Regions from separate parts of the Arthrobacter sp. ZGTC212 genome, predicted to be linked through region 2. Evidence: riboswitches for the same ligand, from Rfam matches in the RefSeq annotation. Region 2 holds a riboswitch; the other holds the start of a gene.
What was found. A riboswitch is a leader RNA that binds a small molecule or an ion and turns the genes downstream of it on or off. The one in region 2 is predicted to bind cyclic di-AMP.
Positions count from the first base shown of each region.

Region 1: linked by a shared signal. The riboswitch ahead of CXQ89_RS08795 (LysM peptidoglycan-binding domain-containing C40 family peptidase) and the one ahead of CXQ89_RS16930 (NlpC/P60 family protein) in region 2 are both predicted to bind cyclic di-AMP.

Region 1 is NZ_PJIJ01000002.1:445,152-454,233, forward strand. It holds gene CXQ89_RS08775 (FUSC family protein) at 1-414, shown strand, start outside; gene CXQ89_RS08780 (response regulator transcription factor) at 454-1,122, shown strand; gene CXQ89_RS08785 (HAMP domain-containing sensor histidine kinase) at 1,137-2,387, shown strand; gene CXQ89_RS08790 (hypothetical protein) at 2,488-2,994, shown strand; gene CXQ89_RS08795 (LysM peptidoglycan-binding domain-containing C40 family peptidase) at 3,141-4,022, opposite strand; cyclic di-AMP (ydaO/yuaA leader) riboswitch at 4,075-4,225, opposite strand; gene CXQ89_RS08800 (hypothetical protein) at 4,462-5,073, opposite strand; gene CXQ89_RS08805 (response regulator transcription factor) at 5,286-5,930, opposite strand; gene CXQ89_RS08810 (histidine kinase) at 5,918-7,219, opposite strand; gene CXQ89_RS08815 (ABC transporter ATP-binding protein) at 7,384-8,139, shown strand; gene CXQ89_RS08820 (FtsX-like permease family protein) at 8,142-9,082, shown strand, end outside.
Region 2 is NZ_PJIJ01000005.1:74,869-83,950, reverse strand. It holds gene CXQ89_RS16945 (molybdenum cofactor guanylyltransferase) at 1-646, opposite strand, end outside; gene CXQ89_RS16940 (HNH endonuclease) at 676-1,176, opposite strand; gene CXQ89_RS16935 (NlpC/P60 family protein) at 1,394-2,239, opposite strand; gene CXQ89_RS16930 (NlpC/P60 family protein) at 2,272-3,108, opposite strand; cyclic di-AMP (ydaO/yuaA leader) riboswitch at 3,112-3,298, opposite strand; gene CXQ89_RS16925 (M23 family metallopeptidase) at 3,394-4,164, opposite strand; cyclic di-AMP (ydaO/yuaA leader) riboswitch at 4,167-4,380, opposite strand; gene CXQ89_RS16920 (metal-dependent transcriptional regulator) at 4,446-5,144, opposite strand; gene serC (phosphoserine transaminase) at 5,374-6,504, shown strand; gene CXQ89_RS16910 (MFS transporter) at 6,546-7,820, opposite strand; gene CXQ89_RS16905 (DUF3027 domain-containing protein) at 7,872-8,408, opposite strand; gene CXQ89_RS16900 (cold-shock protein) at 8,423-8,806, opposite strand; gene CXQ89_RS16895 (hypothetical protein) at 9,049-9,082, shown strand, end outside.

The sequences.
Region 1 (9,082 bases), on a different contig from region 2:
TGCGCCCCGATTGCTGCCGTGAACGCGGCACGTGCTCCGCTGCGGGCGGCACATTTCATCCTGGGAACCTACGCCGGAGTGCTGCTCTCCGCACTGCTGCTCCAGCCGGACTGGACCCCGGTGCAGCTGGCCGTCCTGCTGACCCTGCTGCAGTTTGCCGGTGAGATCTACGTGATCCGGCACTATGCGCTGGCCATGGTGTTCCTGACCCCTGTGGCCCTGCTGATGGGCAGCTTTGTGTCCACTCAGCCGGTCTGGGAACTGACCATTGACCGGGCGGTGGAAACCACCATCGGCGCGGTGGTCGCCGTCGTCGTCGTCCTGCTTACCACGCACCAAAGGGGAACGCAGGCGTCCTCCACAGCGAACGATTCAGCAGCAATCGAGGGCCACGGGTACCCAAACCCGAGCTGACCCCGGGCCCGTCGGGCGCCCGGCCAATAGACTTTCGGCATGACGGACCGACCCCGGATTCTCGTCGTGGAAGATGACCGGCAGCTGTCCCGGATGCTGGCGGACCTCCTGGAATCGGAGGGCTACGCCGTGACCCTGGCTTTTGACGGGCAGCGCGCACTCCACGAGGGCCTGACCCACCCCTTCGACGTTCTGCTTCTGGACCGCGGGCTGCCCGCGATCGAGGGACTGGATGTGCTGTCGCGGCTCCGCAGCCGCGGGATCCTGACACCGGCCCTGGTCCTGTCCGCCCTGGGCAACCCCGCGGACCGCGTCGAGGGGCTGGACCGCGGAGCCGAAGACTACCTGGCGAAGCCCTTTGACATCGACGAGCTGCTGGCCCGCCTTCGGGCGCTGCGGCGCCGGAACATCGCCCGTGTTCCCGTCCTGTCCGTGCCCGGCGGAGTTTTCGATACCGCGGGCCGCACGGTAACAACCGACGCCGGGGAAGTGGTGGTGCTCTCGGACCGGGAGAGTGCGCTGCTGGAACACCTGGCCCGCCGGCCCGGTCAGGTGTTTCCGCGGGCTGACCTGCTGAGCGCAGTCTTTCCGGAAGCGGACGACGACGGGGTGGTGGACACATATGTGCATTACCTTCGGCGCAAGCTGGGCAGGCAGGCAGTGCTGACGGTGCGGGGAATCGGTTATCGGCTCGGTGCCAGGTCATGAGGGTTCGGCGGCCGTTGAGCGGGAAACCGCGCAGCTTGGAGGACACTGAACTGCGGCGGGCCGCGCTGCGGCTGGCGGTACAGTTCACGGCACTGACCGTGGTGCTGCTGGGTTTGGCCGGCGTTCTCGTGTACGGACTCGTGTCCGCCCAGACCCGGAGCGCTGCGGAGCAAACCCTCATTTCGGCTGTGGAGTCCGACTCTCCGCGGGAAGCTCCGCTGGATGTGTTTTTGGCCGTGTACGACGACGGCCGGCTGGCCGTGTCCCGCAACATGCCCTCGGGTCTGCCGGACGAAGAGGCGCTGGCTGAAGTGGCAAGAACCGGGGAGTCCCGCCGGGACACGGTAACCGCCGGGGACCGCAGCTATGAAGTCCTTACTGCCCGCCGCGGCGGCGATGTGGTGCAGGCTGCCGTCGACACACGGGCGGCCACCGAACAGCTGCGCCGCCTGGCTCTGGCGCTGGTGGTGTCGGTTCTGGCGGCGGGGCTTGCCGCCGGTGCACTTTCGGCCTGGGCGGCACGGGCCGCCATGCGTCCGATGGCCGAAGCCCTGGCCCTGCAGCGGCGCTTTGTCGCCGATGCCAGCCATGAATTGAGGACACCGCTCACACTCCTGAGCATGCGCGCACAGATGCTGCGCCGTCGGCTGGCCGCGGAACCGGATGCGCCGAAGTCCATCGAGGAAGCCGTCCACGCTGCCGACGAGGTGGTGGATGACACCAAGGTGCTCAACGGAATCCTCGAAGATTTGCTGATGTCTGCTGATCCCCGCCAATCGGGACCGTTGGAGGAGGTAAACCTGGTGTCGCTGGCCGGCTCCACCGTCAACTCCCTGGAACCCGCGGCTCATCGGCGGGGATTGACACTGGAACTTGAAGCCCCCGAGCCGCAGGTGCTGGTGCGCGGCGGACAGTTCGCGCTGCAGCGGGTGTTCACTGCGCTCGGCGCCAACGCCTTGGACTATGCCCGTTCACAGGTGCGCTTCTCGGTTCGAAAAAGCGGCGGAGAAGCGGTCATTCGTGTGTCCGACGACGGACCTGGCTTTCCTCCCGGTTTCAGCCGGCACGCCTTCGAACGGTTTGCTTCGGCCCGCGACAGGGCTGAAGAAACGCCGGGACCACGGCATTACGGTTTGGGACTGGCCCTCGTGGCGGAAATTGCGGCACGGTATGGCGGCAGCGTCCAGGCCCTGCCGGCGGTGAATGGGTCCGGAGGTGTGCTGGAGGTGCGGCTTCCGGCAGCCCGGGAGCATTCCCCGTTCTGAGCAGCGGAACCCAGAGAGCCGTGGAAGTCTAAGAATCCTCGAAGAATCAGCTCCGAAAATAGTTGTGTAGGTAAACCACTATTGGAGGTGAGTAAACACAATGGCTTTCCGGGACAAGGTCAGGGGCCCGCTCGGCTGGATTCTTGGTGTCGTGGGAGGTCTGGCACTGCTGGTTGGTGCCTTCTTTGCCGGACTGGCCACTGGTGACAACAGTGTTGACCAGGAACAGGCGTCAGTGACCGAACAGCAGGAAAACCAGCAGGCCCCGGACACGGACCAGGACTCTGATTCGAAGCCGGAAAAGGGTATGCCTGACGGCGACCACAAGATGCGTGGCGACGACAATGAAGCCCAGGGCGACGGACAGGAGCCGGACAACGGAGACAAGAAGGGCGCTGAGGAGGGCACCGACGACGGTTCCACCGAGGACGGCACCACCGAGGATGCACCGGAACGCGGGCACGCCGGGCGCCATCACGATGGCAAGTTCGACGGTGGCACCCCGGACGAAGACCGCCCGGCCAGGGACCGACACAGCGACGGTGACCACCATGAAGACGGCGGGAACGATGGAAGCGAAAACACTGAGAACGAGCCCGCGGCCTGACTTTTCAGTCCACCGGCGCACCCCAACCGGGTGCGTGCCCTAACCAAAAAGAGAACGCCCGGCCAATTGGCCGGGCGTTCTCTTACCTTTATCGGGGCGCAGGTCCGTTCGCTTCCTGCGCCCCATTAGGAGCTACTGCTGCGTGATTACGCTACGCGGTAGTAGACAGCGCCGGAACCGACGTTGGCGCTCTGCTGGACAGTCTGGTTGCCGTTCCATCCGCTGTGGATGGCCTGGCCGTCACCAATGTAGATGGCGATGTGGGCAAGGCCCATGCCGCCGTCGGCGTAGTAGATGATGTCGCCGGGCTGGGGGTCAGAAACCGGGGTTCCGTAAGCAGCCAGCTGTGCCGGTGCCAGGTCGCCCACCGAGTAGCCGGCTGCCCGGAGGGCAACCTCCACCAGGACGGTGCAGTCCTGGGCGGCACCCATCTGGGCGTAGGCGGAGTTCAGCATGATGGAGTTCGTGCCGGTGACAGCTGCACCCGTGGAAGCAACCGGGGTCACGGAGGACGCCGGGGTGCTGAAGGTGCTGAAGTCGGCTGCGGCCGGGCTGGCTTCAGCCGGTGCGGTGTAGACGGCCTCAGCCGGTGCAGCGTAGGCAGCTTCGGCGGGTGCGGCGTAGGCAGCTTCGGCGGGTGCGGCGTAGGCAGCTTCAGCTACCTCAGCAACAGCGCCTCCGGCATACGTGATGACGTCACCGGGGTAGATGATGGATTCCAGCGAAAGGCCGTTCAGCGCCAGGACGGTGTCCAGGCTGACGCCGTAGGTGGCTGAAATTGCACTCAGGGTGTCGCCCGACTGGACAACGTGAGTTGACGCGGTGGAGACTGCGGCGGGTGCCGGAGTTTCCACGGGTGCGGCGACAGCCGCAGGAGCGCTGTAAGACTCGGTTGAGTCGTTTGCGATGACGCCTGCCGAGGCGGGGCCGGCCATGCTCAGCACCAGACCGGAGCCTGCCGCCATGACTGCAGCGGCGCTGCCCACGGTGCGGGCCTTGCTGCTTGCGGTGTTTGCGATTGCGGCCAACAGTCCGATATTTCCGGCACGGTGGCGTCCACGAGTATTGTTCAACATTAGAGTTACCTCTCCCGATACCTGCGAGGTGAGCTGTCGGATGCGGATGGGAGTCATCCGGTCCGCCGAAGAAACCTCGGCTGACTTAACCCCAAGGATTCAAGGAACCCGTAAGTGGTTCCCCCGCCTCTGCCGAAGTGTGAAATCTGTGGACCTTGACCAGCGGCAGAGCTAGGTAACAAGTCAAGGGCGCCGTTTCAGGTAACGGCTTGGCATCAACAGTACAAGCCGATTACGAGAAGATAACTATTTAGTAACGAAGGTCGCACGGGCGCGTGAGTGGCGCCGCTGCATGGTATAGGTGGCCGGTGGCACAATAGGCCGCCAAGCCCCCGGAAACCGGGGGGTATGGAGAGCCGTCGGATCCCCGCGATCAGCCCGCCGGAGACCGTTAGGCAGGCGAATCCGTCTGGCGCTCGAGCGTGGCGGAGGTCAACTCCCCGAATCCATGCACCAGGTCACCGGGTGCAAGCCGGAGCCCGCGGGCCACACCGGATCCCTTCAGCACTGAACCGCGCTTCTCGGCCGGCAGCGAGGCATGGTCCCCGCCGTCGGCCAGTACCACTGACTCTGCACGGATGGCGCCAACGATCTGCGATCCGGAGCCGAGCACTGACCTTCCCGTCACGACGGCACCATTGGTGAGCCGGGCGCGGTCGCCCACTGCAACAGCATCCGACCGGCCCGCCGTGAGCTGGACGCCGCCCGGCCCCAGGGCGATTTCGGAGCCGAGCAGAAGCATTCCGCCGTCCACCGCAGACAGGAAAGTACCAGGATAGAAGATGTTCCGGTCTCCAATGACGCAGAAACTCTGTTCGTCGACGGCAATAACTGTTCCGGGATAAAACACGTTACCCTCGCCCAGCTGTGCTTTGCGGGAAATCAATGTGGATGAAGGGTCCAGGATCTTCTGGGTGGCACAGAGCTGCAGGATTTCCGCGACGGTGAGGTAACCGAATTCTTGGCGAATACTGTCGGGATCGTTCCCTTGAAGCTCTGGCATATTCATCTCTTCCTCGTCATCTTGCCGGACCGGGTATACATCAACCGGGACCGGGGCACTCTTTAGCCTACCTGTCCTGTTCGCTGTGCAGCAGCGGACTGGAGGGAAGGATCAGCGGTACAGTCCGATGACACGTTTGTCCAGAGTGCCGGCGGGGTGCACAGGAGAAAAAATGCTTGGGTCAGCAAATGCTTTCCGTAAATCCCAGGCAATTAGGACCGAAGGTACGCCAAAGTGGCCAGAACCCGGCGGTGGCCGCTGTCAGACGGAGAAAGACCGAGTTTCGCGAAGATATTACCGATGTGCTTGCTGACGGCGGTTTCGGAAACGCAAATGGCGTGGGCAATGGCAGTGTTGCCGAGTCCTTCGGCCACCAGCCCCAGCACTTGGAACTCCCGCGGAGTCAGCGACCTCACCGGGTCCTGCGTGCCGCGGCGGCTGAAGAGCTGGGCAATGACTTCCGGGTCCATCACCGTTCCGCCGGCCAGGACACGCCTCAGGCCGTCCACGAAATCGCCCACCTTGCCCACGCGTTCCTTCAGCAGGTAGCCCACGCCCTGCGCACCGGAGGCCAGGAGCCGGCTGGCATATCTGTCCTCCACATAGGAGGACAGGACCAGGACCGGAAAGTCCGGTACCAGCGATCGCAGGTCCAGCGCGGCGCGCAGCCCCTCATTAGTGAACGACGGCGGCATCCGGACATCGAGGACCGCACCGTCTGCGCTCCCCGGCTCAAAGGCGGCGAGCAGGTCCTCAGCGTTGTCGGCCGAGCCGACCACCTCGAAACCCTCGCCCTTCAGCAACAGCTCCAGTCCGGCGCGCAGAAGGGCATCATCTTCGGCGATCAGAAGGCGCATGGTAGTTCCACCCTTAGCTCGGTTGGTCCGCCCTGCGGACTGTTGAGGATCAGCTTGCCGCCAAAAGCGGAGGCCCGGCGGGCAATTCCCGCCAGCCCGGTGCCCCTGCCGGGGCCGGGACCGGCAGGGGCACCGGGCACCGCACCATACGTCGGAACTGCAGCCCCGCCGTCGCCGTCGTCGGTCACCCGGATCACCAGTACATCTTCGCGCGGTATGGCCTCCGTGCGCAGGACCACCTCGATTCGCGACGCATTCGAATGCTTCGCCGCATTGGTTAGCGCCTCAGCCAGCACAAAGTAAGCAGCTGATTCCACTGCCGCAGGAGCGCGCAGCAGGCCGTGCACGTCCAGGGAGCACGGAATGGGAGAGCGGCTGGTCAGTGCTGAAGCAGCTCCGCCCAGGCCCAGCTCATCAAGGATGGGCGGGTAGATATCGTGCACGGCCTCGCGCAGACCGGCCAGTGCCTCGGTGGCGGCGTCCTGGGCGCGGCTGATGAACGGCGCTGCGGCGGCGGGATCGCTCTCCGCTGCGCGCTGGGCCAGCCCGAGCATCATCACCACGCCCACCAGCCGGTTCTGGGCGCCGTCGTGCAGTTCCCTTTCGATTCGGCGCAACTCAGCGGCATGGGCGGTCAGAGCGCTGGCACGGGCAGCGGACAGATCCTGGATCCTGCGGGAGAGCTCGTCGTACCGGCGGGGCGAAAGAATGGCCAGCGTCCCGCCGCTGAGCCGCCGCGCCAGCCACGGAGGCAGCAGCCAGGCTGCATATCCGTAGATCAGGCCCAGCAGGACGGTGGCTCCTGCCGCAGGCCAGCTGGTCACCGGAAAGGCCAGCTCAAGCGGCGTCGCCGGGGGAAACAGCATCCATAACGGCGCCGCGCATACGTAGAGCACCGCGGCCAGCGGCAGCGCCACGGCCAGGCAGCCGGACAGCAGGGCGAAAGCCCCGTGGAACAACAGCCAGGACACGTCGCGCTTCGTTTCGGGCGCACTCACCAGCACCGCCAGCTCCCCGAAGGTATATCTGTCCTCCAGTCGGCGGCGGTCAAAGGGCACGACGGCACAGCTGTAGGCGGCCGCACGGGCCTGCGCCCGGGACGCCAGCAGGTTCAGGGCTGCCAAAAGGCGGGGAACGGGATACAAGCCCACGCCCAGGGGCAGGAACGGAAGCAGGACGACGGCGGCTACAAGGACTCCCAGTGAGGCGGGCCAGGACATCGCCTCACGCAGGAGGAAACGAACAGCGCTCAGACGGGTCTCCAGGCTGGCACGGGCAGGAAGCTTCACCTGCTCGATTATGCCCTGCTCCGGTTCCAGCGGGGGTATAGCCAGCTATACCTCCGATTGGGGTGCTGGCCGTATCGGACCGGGAACACCTTCTCCGTAGCGTCGTAGACAGCGAAAACGCAGCGGCAACCGGCCGCTGGACCCCGAGAGAAGGATCATTCCCCATGTACACCGATGCCAGTGAAATCCCCGGACCGGTTGCTCTGCGGCTGGAGAGCGTGTCCAAGAGCTACCGCACCGGGAACGCCCGCGTTCCGGCCCTGCGGGAGGTCTCCCTGTCGGTGCCGGCCGGAACCTTTACCGCCGTCATGGGACCCTCCGGTTCCGGTAAGAGCACGCTGCTGCAGTGCGCCGCCGGACTGGACACCCCGGACAGCGGACGGGTGCTGCTGGGATCCACTGACATGTCCCGCCTGCGCAGGAGGGCCTTGCCGGCTTTCCGCCGCGACCACGTCGGGTTTGTGTTCCAGTCCTACAACCTGCTGCCCCAACTTTCCGTCGTCCGCAACGTGACCCTGCCGCTGCTGCTGGGCGGGCGCAGCGTGGAACGGGACTGGCTCAAGTACGTTCTGGAAGCTGTGGGACTGACCGGGCTCGATGAGCGGAAGCCGCAGGAACTGTCCGGCGGACAGCAGCAGAGGGCAGCAATCGCACGGGCCCTGATTACCCGCCCGGAGGCCGTCTTCGCGGACGAGCCCACCGGTGCCCTGGATTCCGCCGCCGCCCGGCAGGTCCTGGACCTGCTGCGGCACACGGTGACCGATCTTGGCCAAACCGTGGTTATGGTGACCCATGATCCGGCGGCGGCCTGTTCGGCGGACAACGTCCTTTTCCTCGCCGACGGGCAGCTGGACGGCAGTATGGCCAATGCCAGCGTCCGGGACATCACCGAGCGTGTGGCCTACCTGGGGGAGCGGTGAACATGTTTGCACTTGCTCTGTCATCCATCCGGCACAACCGCGGCGGTTTTGCCGGTGTCTTTGTTGCCGTGTTCCTGTGCGCGGGGCTGATGACCGCCATGGGGGTCCTCATCGAATCGGGACTGCGCGGCGGTACCGCTCCGCAGCGCCTGGCCGGTGCCGACGTTGTCATCGGAGCTCCGCAGTCCATGCCCGTGCCTGAGGATATTGCCGTGCCCTTTCCCGAGCGCGTGCTGCTTCCCAAAGACAAGGTGGCCGAAATTGCTTCGGTGCCCGGGGTGGAGCGGGCGGTAGGGAACGTTAGCATCCCGCTGGCTACCGGAGGCGGGCAGCGTATCGAGGCAGCCGCGTGGGATTCGGCGGCGCTGGCACCCTACACGCTGGTGTCCGGCCGGGCTCCGCAGGCAGCGGACGAGGTAGTGCTGGACGGCTCCTTTGGGACAGGACCGGGGTCCAGCATTGAACTGTCCCACGGGGGAGAGTCCGCTCAGTACACCGTGACCGGTACCGTCGCAGCTGGTGGGAGTTCCGGGAGCAAGGGCGCCGTGTCCGGCGAACCCGCAGCTTTCCTCAGTTCCTCCGGCGCGGAAGCCCTGTGGCCGCACGGGGATGCCGTCACCACAGTTGGGGTGATCGCGGAACCCGGCGCTGACCACCGGGAACTGGCAGCCGCCATCGAAACGGAAGTGGACGGCGTCGTCGGCTACACCGGAGAGCGCCGCGGAGATGCGGAGGCCTTAGGCGGTGCCGCCGGCCGGTCCATGTTGCTGCTGCTCAGCGCGTCCCTGGCCGGGACGGCGGTCATGACAGCTGTCTTTGTCACGGCGGGAACCCTGTCCCTGTCCATCATGTCGCGCCGCCGGGAGTTCGCGCTCCTGCGTGCAGTCGGCGCCGGAACCCGACAGACCCTGGGGCTGATTCTGCGCGAAGTGGTGCTCGTCGC
Region 2 (9,082 bases):
CGGGTTTCACTGACCAGCGGCCCGCGTCCTCCCAGGTGTCAATGTCCGCTGTGCTGTGGGGCGGCACCGCAACGTTCCTCCATTGCACCCTAGCAAGGAGCCGCTTCATTGAAAGGTTTTCCAGTCCGCCAGGCCTGTCGAAGAAGCTGACGGCGGCGCCCAGGGCAGCCGTTCGATACAGTCCGGCCAACGGCTGGGATCTTCCGGATTCGTCCACGCAGAGGAGGGATTGGGGCTGCCGGCTCCCTTCATCACTGTCGTCTGCCGAGTTGCCTGCTTCAAGGAGGAGCGCCGTTACTGCCGCAGAGATGAACGGCATGTCGCAGGCAAGGACCAGCGTCCATTCGGGCGGGGTTGTCCCCGTGAACTCATCCCGTGACGCCAGCGCAGTCCATGCTGCGGCTACGGCGGCTGCCGGGCCCGAGAACGGCGGGTCCTCCCGGACCAATTGCGCAGGAACACCGGATGCCTCCACAGCAGCGGACAGCTCCGGCGGCCCCGCTACGGCGCAGCTGCGTGCCCCGGACGCAGCCTCCAGCGCAACTGCCAGAAGCGTGCGGCCGGAAGACTCCAGCAGAGCTTTCGGTGTTCCGCCGAGCCGGGACGATCTCCCGCCAGCAAGAATAATGGCATTGTGTTCGGCCATATGGCCCAACCCCCAGGTATTGGGCTCCATCAGGCTGCGGTGCCGGCATCGAGGAACTGATTCCATTGCGGTGCCGGCCGTTCCAATTCGCGAATTTGCCAGCGTGCTCCCCGCGGCGGCTGGGGCCGGAACCTAAGCTGCCATCCCAGCTGGGTGAGGGTCCTGTCGCCTTTTGCATTGTTGCACCGCAAGCAGCATGCAACCAGGTTTTCCCAACTGTCCGCCCCGCCCCTGGCCCGGGGAAGGACGTGGTCCACGGTGGACGCAGCCTTGCCGCAGTAGGCACATTGGTGACCATCACGGCGCAGAACTCCGCGCCGGGTGGCAACGGTGCCTTCCCGATACGGAACTTTCACATAACGGTGCAGCAGGATCACTGATGGTCGAGGAAGGATTTCCGTGGGCCCAACCACTGGTTCGCCGTCTTCTGCAACAACGCTTGCTTTTCCTGCCAACACCAGCACCAGCGCCCGCCGGAAGCTCACTACAGCCAACGGCTCATACCCGGCATTCAGAACGAGAGTGCGCATAGACGTTTTCCTCTTCGCCTGCGGTCCGTCGGCGGGGCCAGACCCGTCGACGGATGAAGGGACTTCGGATGATCTATGGAAAGGGTATGCCCACATCCGGGTCTTCGCCATTTCCGGCACCAGCCGCAGGTTTAAACGCGTCAAGGGTTCCCCCCGAAGGAGGAACCCTTGACAACTCCGGCGTATCGGAGCGTGCGCAGAGTGTTTTACAGGCCTTCTAGCGGACCCGGATGTACACGCCGCCCGAGCCGAGCTCGGCCGGAGCGACTACCGTGGAGTTTCCGTTGAAGCCGCCGTGGATGGCCTGGCCGTTGCCCACGTAAACAGCAATATGGGCCATACCCATGCCGCCGTCTGCGTAGTAGATCAGGTCGCCCGGAACAGCCTGTGAGGCGCTGACGGTGCTGCCCAGGGACAGGTAGCCTGCAGGCCAGTCGTGAAAACTGATTCCTGCAGCAGCCAGTGAGTTGGTAACCAGCATGGTGCAGTCCTGCGACACGCCCAGCTGGGCGTAAGCAGCCGCTGCAATGATGGAAGCCGTACCGGACGCCGCCGGAGCGCTGTCCTGGACCGGAGCGGGGCTGGCCGAGACGGCAGGCTGTGCACCGTAGCCCGCAGGAGTTGCATCCTGCAGCGGGGCAGCTGCCTGGGACTGCTCTGCCGCGGACTGCCCTGCCTCGGACTGCCCTGCCTCAGACTGCACGGCCGGCGTCTGCAGCGCAGTCTGGGACTGCACGGCGATCTCAGGCTGCACTGTTTCAGGAGCCGTAATGACACCGGCAACGGCCGGACGGTCAAAGTTCACGGAAGCAGTGGAAGGAACCGTCAGTTGTGCGGCAGCGGTCAGGTCCAGCGTGCTGGTCTGAACGTCGCGGGCGACATCGGAACCTGTCGCGTTGGCTGCGACACCGGAAGCCAGAACCAGGCCGGATGCGGCAACAACAACAGCCGCCTGCCGTCCCATGGTACCGGCGTTGGCGGACACTGCCTGGGCAAGTGCACTCAGCGGGGCGGTGCGTTCCACCGGTGCCCGGTGACGGGCACGCTCAGTTGTAGAAGTCATGCGAGTGAAGTCTCCGTTATCTGCAACTGGGCTTAGCTGACGCGGACGAAGCTTGCGCCGCCGAGGTAGGACAGCGGGTGCAGAACGGTGTTCATACCGTCGAAGCCGCCGCTGATTACCTGACCGTTGCCCACGTAGATTGCTACGTGGCCGGAGGTGATGACGAGGTCGCCCGGCTCGGGCGAGCCGACAACAGAGCCGTAGGCGAAGAACTGTGCGGGAGCCAGGTCGCCAACCGACTTGCCAACCGAACGCAGTGCATTCTCCACCATGGCGGTGCAGTCCTGGGCAACGCCGATCTGCGAGTAGGCGGAGGCTACCAGGGCCGCGCCAATACCGCTGGCTGCGGGAGCAGGAGCCGAAGCAGCTGCGGGAGCCGGGGTGTTGACGGCCGGAGCCGCTGCCGGTGCCGCGTTGGTGGCGGCCGGGGCGGCGGGCTGGGCCTGAACGGCTACGGCCTGCTGCGCCTGAACGGCGGCAGCCTGCTGGGCCTGAGCTGCCTGCTCCTGGGCTACGGCGGCGGCAGCCGCTGCTGCTTCTTCCGCAGCAACCTGGGCACGGTATTCAGCGCCGGACACAGCGGAGACCGGCTCAATGGTGGCCAGTTCGAAGGGTGCCTGTGCGGAGACCGAAACGGCGCCGGTGGTGGTCACGGCACTGAGCGGCGTGGCCTCGAGTGCCTGACGATCGGTGCTGACGGCTGCCTGGGCGGGAAGACCAGCGGCCAGGACGAGTCCTGAAGCAGCGACGACGACGGCTGCCTGGCGGCCGATGGTTCCCACATTGGAGGTGACGGCCCGGGACAATGCTGAAATTGGGCTCGACTGGACGGTGGCCGCGCGACGGCGGCCGTGAGCTACTGATGACACAAGTTTGCCTCTCCCAATGCCTGCGAGGTGAGCTGTCGGATTCGGATGGGAGTCACCCGGTTGCCGGCTGTGAAGCCTGGCAACTTAACCCCAAGGGCTTCTTGCGAAGCCCGAATTTGGTTCCCCCGCCTCTGCCATGCGATGTTGCGAACGGACCTCAGACAGTGGCAGAGCTCGGCGATCTGTTAGAGGGTGCCCGATCTTTAGGTCGATCAGGCACGAGGATGACCTTACAACAACATTTGGCCAATGTCACGTTCAGGTCACGGAATGGTTATCCTGCGGTCACAGCCAGCCCAGCGGGTCAACAACTTCGCCGTTCACCATGACCTCAAAGTGCAGGTGGCAGCCCGTGGAAGCACCGGTGGTACCGCTGGCCCCCACCAGGTCTCCCCGCTCCACGGTGGCTCCCACAGCAACGGCAAGGCTGGACATGTGGTTGTAAGTCGTTTCAACACCGTTACCGTGGTCCACAACCACGCGGTTGCCGCCACCGTAGGCGTGCCAGCCCGAGAAGGTCACGGTCCCGGACGCAGCTGCCGTGACGTCAGTGCCGCAGGCGGCCGAAAAGTCCTGGCCGCGGTGCATCTCGCCCGCCGTGCCCGTGATCGGGCTGACACGGTAGCCGAAGCCCGACGTTTCAATGAGGTCCGCTGCCAGCGGCTTCGCGAGCGTTCCCTTGGCCGCGCCTGCAGAGACCTCCGAACCCGAGGCAACAACCACGTGTCGGAGTTTGGCTTCGGGATCGAATTTGCTGCTGAGCGCGGCGCGTTCAAAGCTGACGGTTGCTTCGGGGTCAGCCGATACCACCGGGGCTTCAACCGCAACAGACTGCAGTTCCTGCACGGGCTCACTGACGGCGGCGGTGGTGGGGATGGCAACGGTGAGGATCAGGCCGGAGGTTGCCGCTGTGATGGCTACCTTTTGTGCGGTGTCACCTAGGGTGTGGTTCTTGGTTTCTGCGCGGCGGCGGCCGGAAGTCTGGCCGTTCCGGGGGCGTGGAGCCGGGGCCGGAGCAGACGCGCGGCGCCTGCCCGGGGCAGCATGCTTCGACAAGGTATACCTCTCTCATATGCCTGCGAAGTTAGCTGTCGGATTCGAGTAGAGAAACTCGGCCCCGCACTCACCACCGGCCGCACCAGTGGTGCGGCCGCTGTGCTGATGCTGGAGGCTTCACCCCGAGGCAGCCTTGGCTGCCGATTGATGGGTCCTCCGCCCCTGCCTGAAAGTCTGAAATTCCGGGCCAGTGGCAGGGTTCGGCGTAAGGCCCGGATAACGGTGTTATTTCAACGTCAGTAAGTCACTATAGGTTAAGGAAGCCAAAAGAGACCATTCCGTTATCCAGCGGTGGAAACAAACACGTGGTTGGCTACCTCTGGAGGAAGCTCGAGTGCCCCTTCAATTCCTGGTACGCGCACGGAGATGTAGCCGGCCACCGTCTCGGCGGTAAGTTCCGCTCCCGGGCGCAGCCCTGCCTCATCAAGCTGGACGAGCAGCTCGGGCTCCACCTGGACCGGCTCGGCAAGACGAACCAGCTGCAGCTTGGTTCCGGGCTCAGTCGCGGCAACCGCCGCAACCAGGTTGATGACTCCGTGGTGGAAGAGTTCGGCGGCTACTCCGCCAATCTCTTCCAGGCCCGGGATGGGGTTTCCGTACGGCGATTCCGTGGGCCGGCCCAACAATTCGTAAAGGCGCCGCTCCACCCGCTCGCTCATCACGTGTTCCCAGCGGCAGGCTTCATCATGCACATACGCCCAGTCCAAGCCGATCACGTCTGAGAGCAGCCGTTCCGCCAGACGGTGCTTACGCATCACTTCTGTTGCCCGGCGCCGGCCCAGTTCGGTCAGCTCGAGATGCCTGTTCCCGGACACCACCACCAGTCCGTCCCGTTCCATCCGGCCGATTGTCTGGGAAACCGTTGGCCCGGAATGGCGCAGGCGTTCTGCGATCCGCGCCCGGAGCGCAACGATGTTCTCCTCTTCAAGCTCCAGGATGGTCCGCAGATACATCTCAGTGGTATCAATGAGGTCCGTCATGGCAGGGCCGCTCCTATGTATTCGAGGGAAGATCAGGAGAACAACGGCGGGACGCCGCCGCCACAGGTGATTACTGCCAATACGTTACTTCATTGACCCACAGGGCGGATAATTCCAGCAGTGTCCGGCACCTTGCTGAGCGAGTTCACAAATGGCCCGGACACGGCACGGTGGGGCAGAATAAAAGGGCATATCAGAGCACCCTGCCTACCGCTTGGAGCGATACCCCATGGGCGAAACCGCCGCGCTTACGATTCCCGCCGAACTACTCCCCCGGGACGGGCGGTTCGGTGCCGGGCCCTCCAAGGTGCGCCCGGAACAGATGGAAGCACTGTCCCGCGCCGGCTCAAACCTGCTCGGCACCTCCCACCGCCAGGCACCCGTCCGGAATCTTGTGGGGAGCGTCCGGGAGGGACTCTCCAGCCTTTTTCGCGCACCGGACGGCTACGAGGTGGTACTTGGGGTAGGCGGTTCCACCGCATTCTGGGATGTGGCGTCCTTCGGCCTGGTTCGGGAAAAAGCACAGCATTTGTCCTTCGGCGAGTTCGGTTCCAAGTTCGCCGCGGCCACCAACAAGGCTCCGTTCCTCGCGGAGTCCTCCATCATCAAGGCTGACCCGGGAACCCGTCCCGAGGCTGTCGCTGAGGCCGGCGTGGACGTTTACGCCTGGCCCCAGAATGAAACATCCACGGGCGTCGCCGCACCGGTCCGGCGAGTTCAGGGCGCCGACGCCGATTCACTGGTCCTCATCGACGCGACCTCTGCCGCCGGTGGCTTGGATGTGGACCTGGCGGAGTCCGATGTGTACTACTTTGCTCCGCAGAAGAACTTCGCTTCCGACGGAGGGCTGTGGCTGGGCATGTTTTCCCCCGCAGCACTGGAACGGGCAGCGCAGATCAATGCAACGGACCGCTGGATTCCCGATTTCCTGAACCTGCAGACGGCCATCGACAATTCCAAGCTCAACCAGACCTACAACACGCCGTCGCTGTCCACCCTGGTCACGCTGAACGCGCAAATCGAATGGCTGAACGCGAACGGCGGGCTGGACTTCGCCACCGCGCGCACAGCGGACTCCGCCGGCCGGATCTATGCTTGGGCGGAAGCTTCCCCGGTGGCCACTCCCTTCGTGGCCCGGCCCGAGGACCGCTCCAATGTCATTGCCACGATTGACTTCGACGACAGCATTGATGCGGCGGCAATCGCAAAGACGCTGCGCGCAAACGGCGTCGTCGATGTGGAGCCTTACCGCAAGCTCGGCCGCAACCAGCTGCGGATCGCGACGTTCGTGGCCATCGAGCCGGACGACGTCAGCGCGCTGCTGCGGTGCATTGACTACGTCATCGAGCACACCCGCTAGTTCCCCCGGACAGCGAGACAGCCAACCAGCAGGACCCGGCCTTAGACCAGGCCCGGGTCCTGTTCTGTCTCACTGGTAGTCATGTGGAGCCGCCGGGGAAGGGCGCGGTCGTAGCGAATCCGCAGGTGGTGCGCCCGCCATGCCCAGACGAAACCCACCACGGCGGTGATGAGCCCGGAAGCGGCGGCAACGCCCAGGCTCCAGCGCGGCCCAAAGCTGTTGGAAACCCAGCCCACCAGAGGAGCGCCAATGGGGGTCCCGCCCATGAAGATGGCGAAGTACAGCGCCATCACCCGCCCGCGCATCACCGGGGTGGTGGTCGTTTGGACATAGGCGTTGGCGCTGGTCATCAGGGTGAGCGCAAAGAGCCCCACCGGGATGAGGGACACGGCAAACCACAACAGGGTGGGCGCTGAGGCTGCCACCAGGCAGGCTGCACCAAAAGCCCCGGCCGCACCGAAGACAAAACGCAGCCGCGGTTTGTCCCGCCGTGCCGAGAGCAGCGCCCCGCACAGCGATCCAATGGCCATGACCGAGTTCAGCAACCCGAAGATTCCGGCATCCTGGCCAAACTCGGTGCGGGCCATGGCGGCAATGAAAACGGCGAAGTTGAGTCCGAAGGTGCCCACGATAAACACGCCCAGAAGCACCATCATCAGGTCGGGGCGAAGCCGGACGTACCGCAAACCCGCCCTGATGCGCCCCTTGCCCGGAGCCGCTTTGGGCAGGACCCTCAGTTCGCTGCTGCGCATCTTCAGCAGGGCGATGACCATGGCTGCGAAAGTGAGGGTGTTAATAAGGAAGACCCAGCCCGGGCCTACCGCAACCGTCAGCAGTCCTGCTGCGGCGGGGCCGACCATGCGGGCACCGTTGAACGAGGCACTGTTCAGGGCAACGGCGTTGGGCAGGTCGGATTCACCCACGACTTCCGAAACGAAGCTTTGGCGGGCCGGCGCATCCACGGCGGAGACCACGCCCAGTGCAAGCGCAAACGCGTAAACATGCCACAGCTGGGCGGCGCCCGAAAGGACCAGCACCCCCAGCCCCAGGCCCAGAGCGGCCATGGCCACCTGAGTGAAGACCAGCACCCTGCGCCGGTTGTAAGTGTCGGCAATCAGCCCGGCCCAGGGAGCCAGCACCAGCTGGGGACCGAGCTGCAGGGCCATGACAATGCCCATCGCGGCGGCATCCTGGTCCGTAAGGATGTCATACACGAGCCAGTCCTGGGCGGTCCGCTGCATCCAGGTGCCGATATTGGACACCAGCGCACCCAGGAACCAGATGCGGTAGTTAAAGAACCTCAGCGACCGGAACACAGCTCACCACCGGCCACACAAGACTTGATGATTTCCCCCGGACCCACTGGTTTAACGATCCTCCTGCGCTGCCCCGTCCTGGCCGGTGCCGTCCCCGGCACTGACTGCGGCATCGTCTGCTGCGTTGCCGTCGCCGTCGGGCTGTTCGCGTTCCTGCGCCGCACGGGCGGCTTCCTCAGCGGCAACGTCCTCCGGACGCAGCCGTTCCGACCACGGCAGCCACTCGGGAGCCAGAACAGCATGTTCCGAGGGCAGCAGGCCCACCTCACACACCGTCGCCGCTTTGCCCCGCGGCACCCGCGCCACCGTGGCATACCAGTGCCAGCCGTTGTAGCCGGGGCGCAGGGACTCAAAACGGTGCGTTACCAGGCGCTCCGCGTCGGGAAACGCACCGATGTAGGACCCGATCTGCTCAGCCGGAACAACTTCGAGAAGCCCTGCACGGGCCGTTTCAACGGCGGCTGCCAAAACCGCGTCCGGCTTCGATGGCCGGCGTACGCGGCGGGGGGCCTTGGCAGGTGACTGGGTTCCGTCGGCAGCAGCTGCCGCGGAAACCGTTTCGGAAGATTCTGTTGCGCTAGTGCTCATGCAGCGAGTCCGCCTTATACGTCCAGGTCATCGGCAACGGCACGCAGAACGGCCGCCACCTTGGTGGCATGCTTCTTATCCGGATACCGGCCCTTGCGCAGGCCGTTCGAGACTGCATCCAACAGTTTAATAAGGTCTTCGGTAATGATTGCCATGTCATCCGCGCTCTTGCGCGTGGCCCGGGCCACCGACGGCGGAGCTTCCAGGATCCGGGCCGAGAGGGCCTGTGGCCCCCGCCGCCCGTCGGCAACACCAAACTCCATGCGGGTACCGGGCTTTACCTCGGTGACACCGGCCGGAAGCGCAGAGGCATGAAGAAATACTTCCTGGCCCTCGTCTGTGGCCAGAAACCCAAAACCTTTACCAGTGTCGAACCACTTGACCTTGCCGATGGGCACTTCGGTTACCTCGTTCTTAGCTGTTGAGTGCAGCAGATGCCTGCCGCATTGTCCGCATCCCGTAATTTCGTCCGCGTGCAGCACTGGTGCGCGGCAACTGTTTCCACTTAATGCGGGCCTGCCAGATACTACGGGAGAGATACTACGGGGAAGTCTGTTCCCTTTAGAATATCCCGCCCGGGTAATCCTTCTCCGTGCCCAACCTTTGGAGGGCACCGTTTCCGCTGTTAGCGTTAAAGCCCATGGACACCCGCACGCCTTCGCCCGGCGAGACAC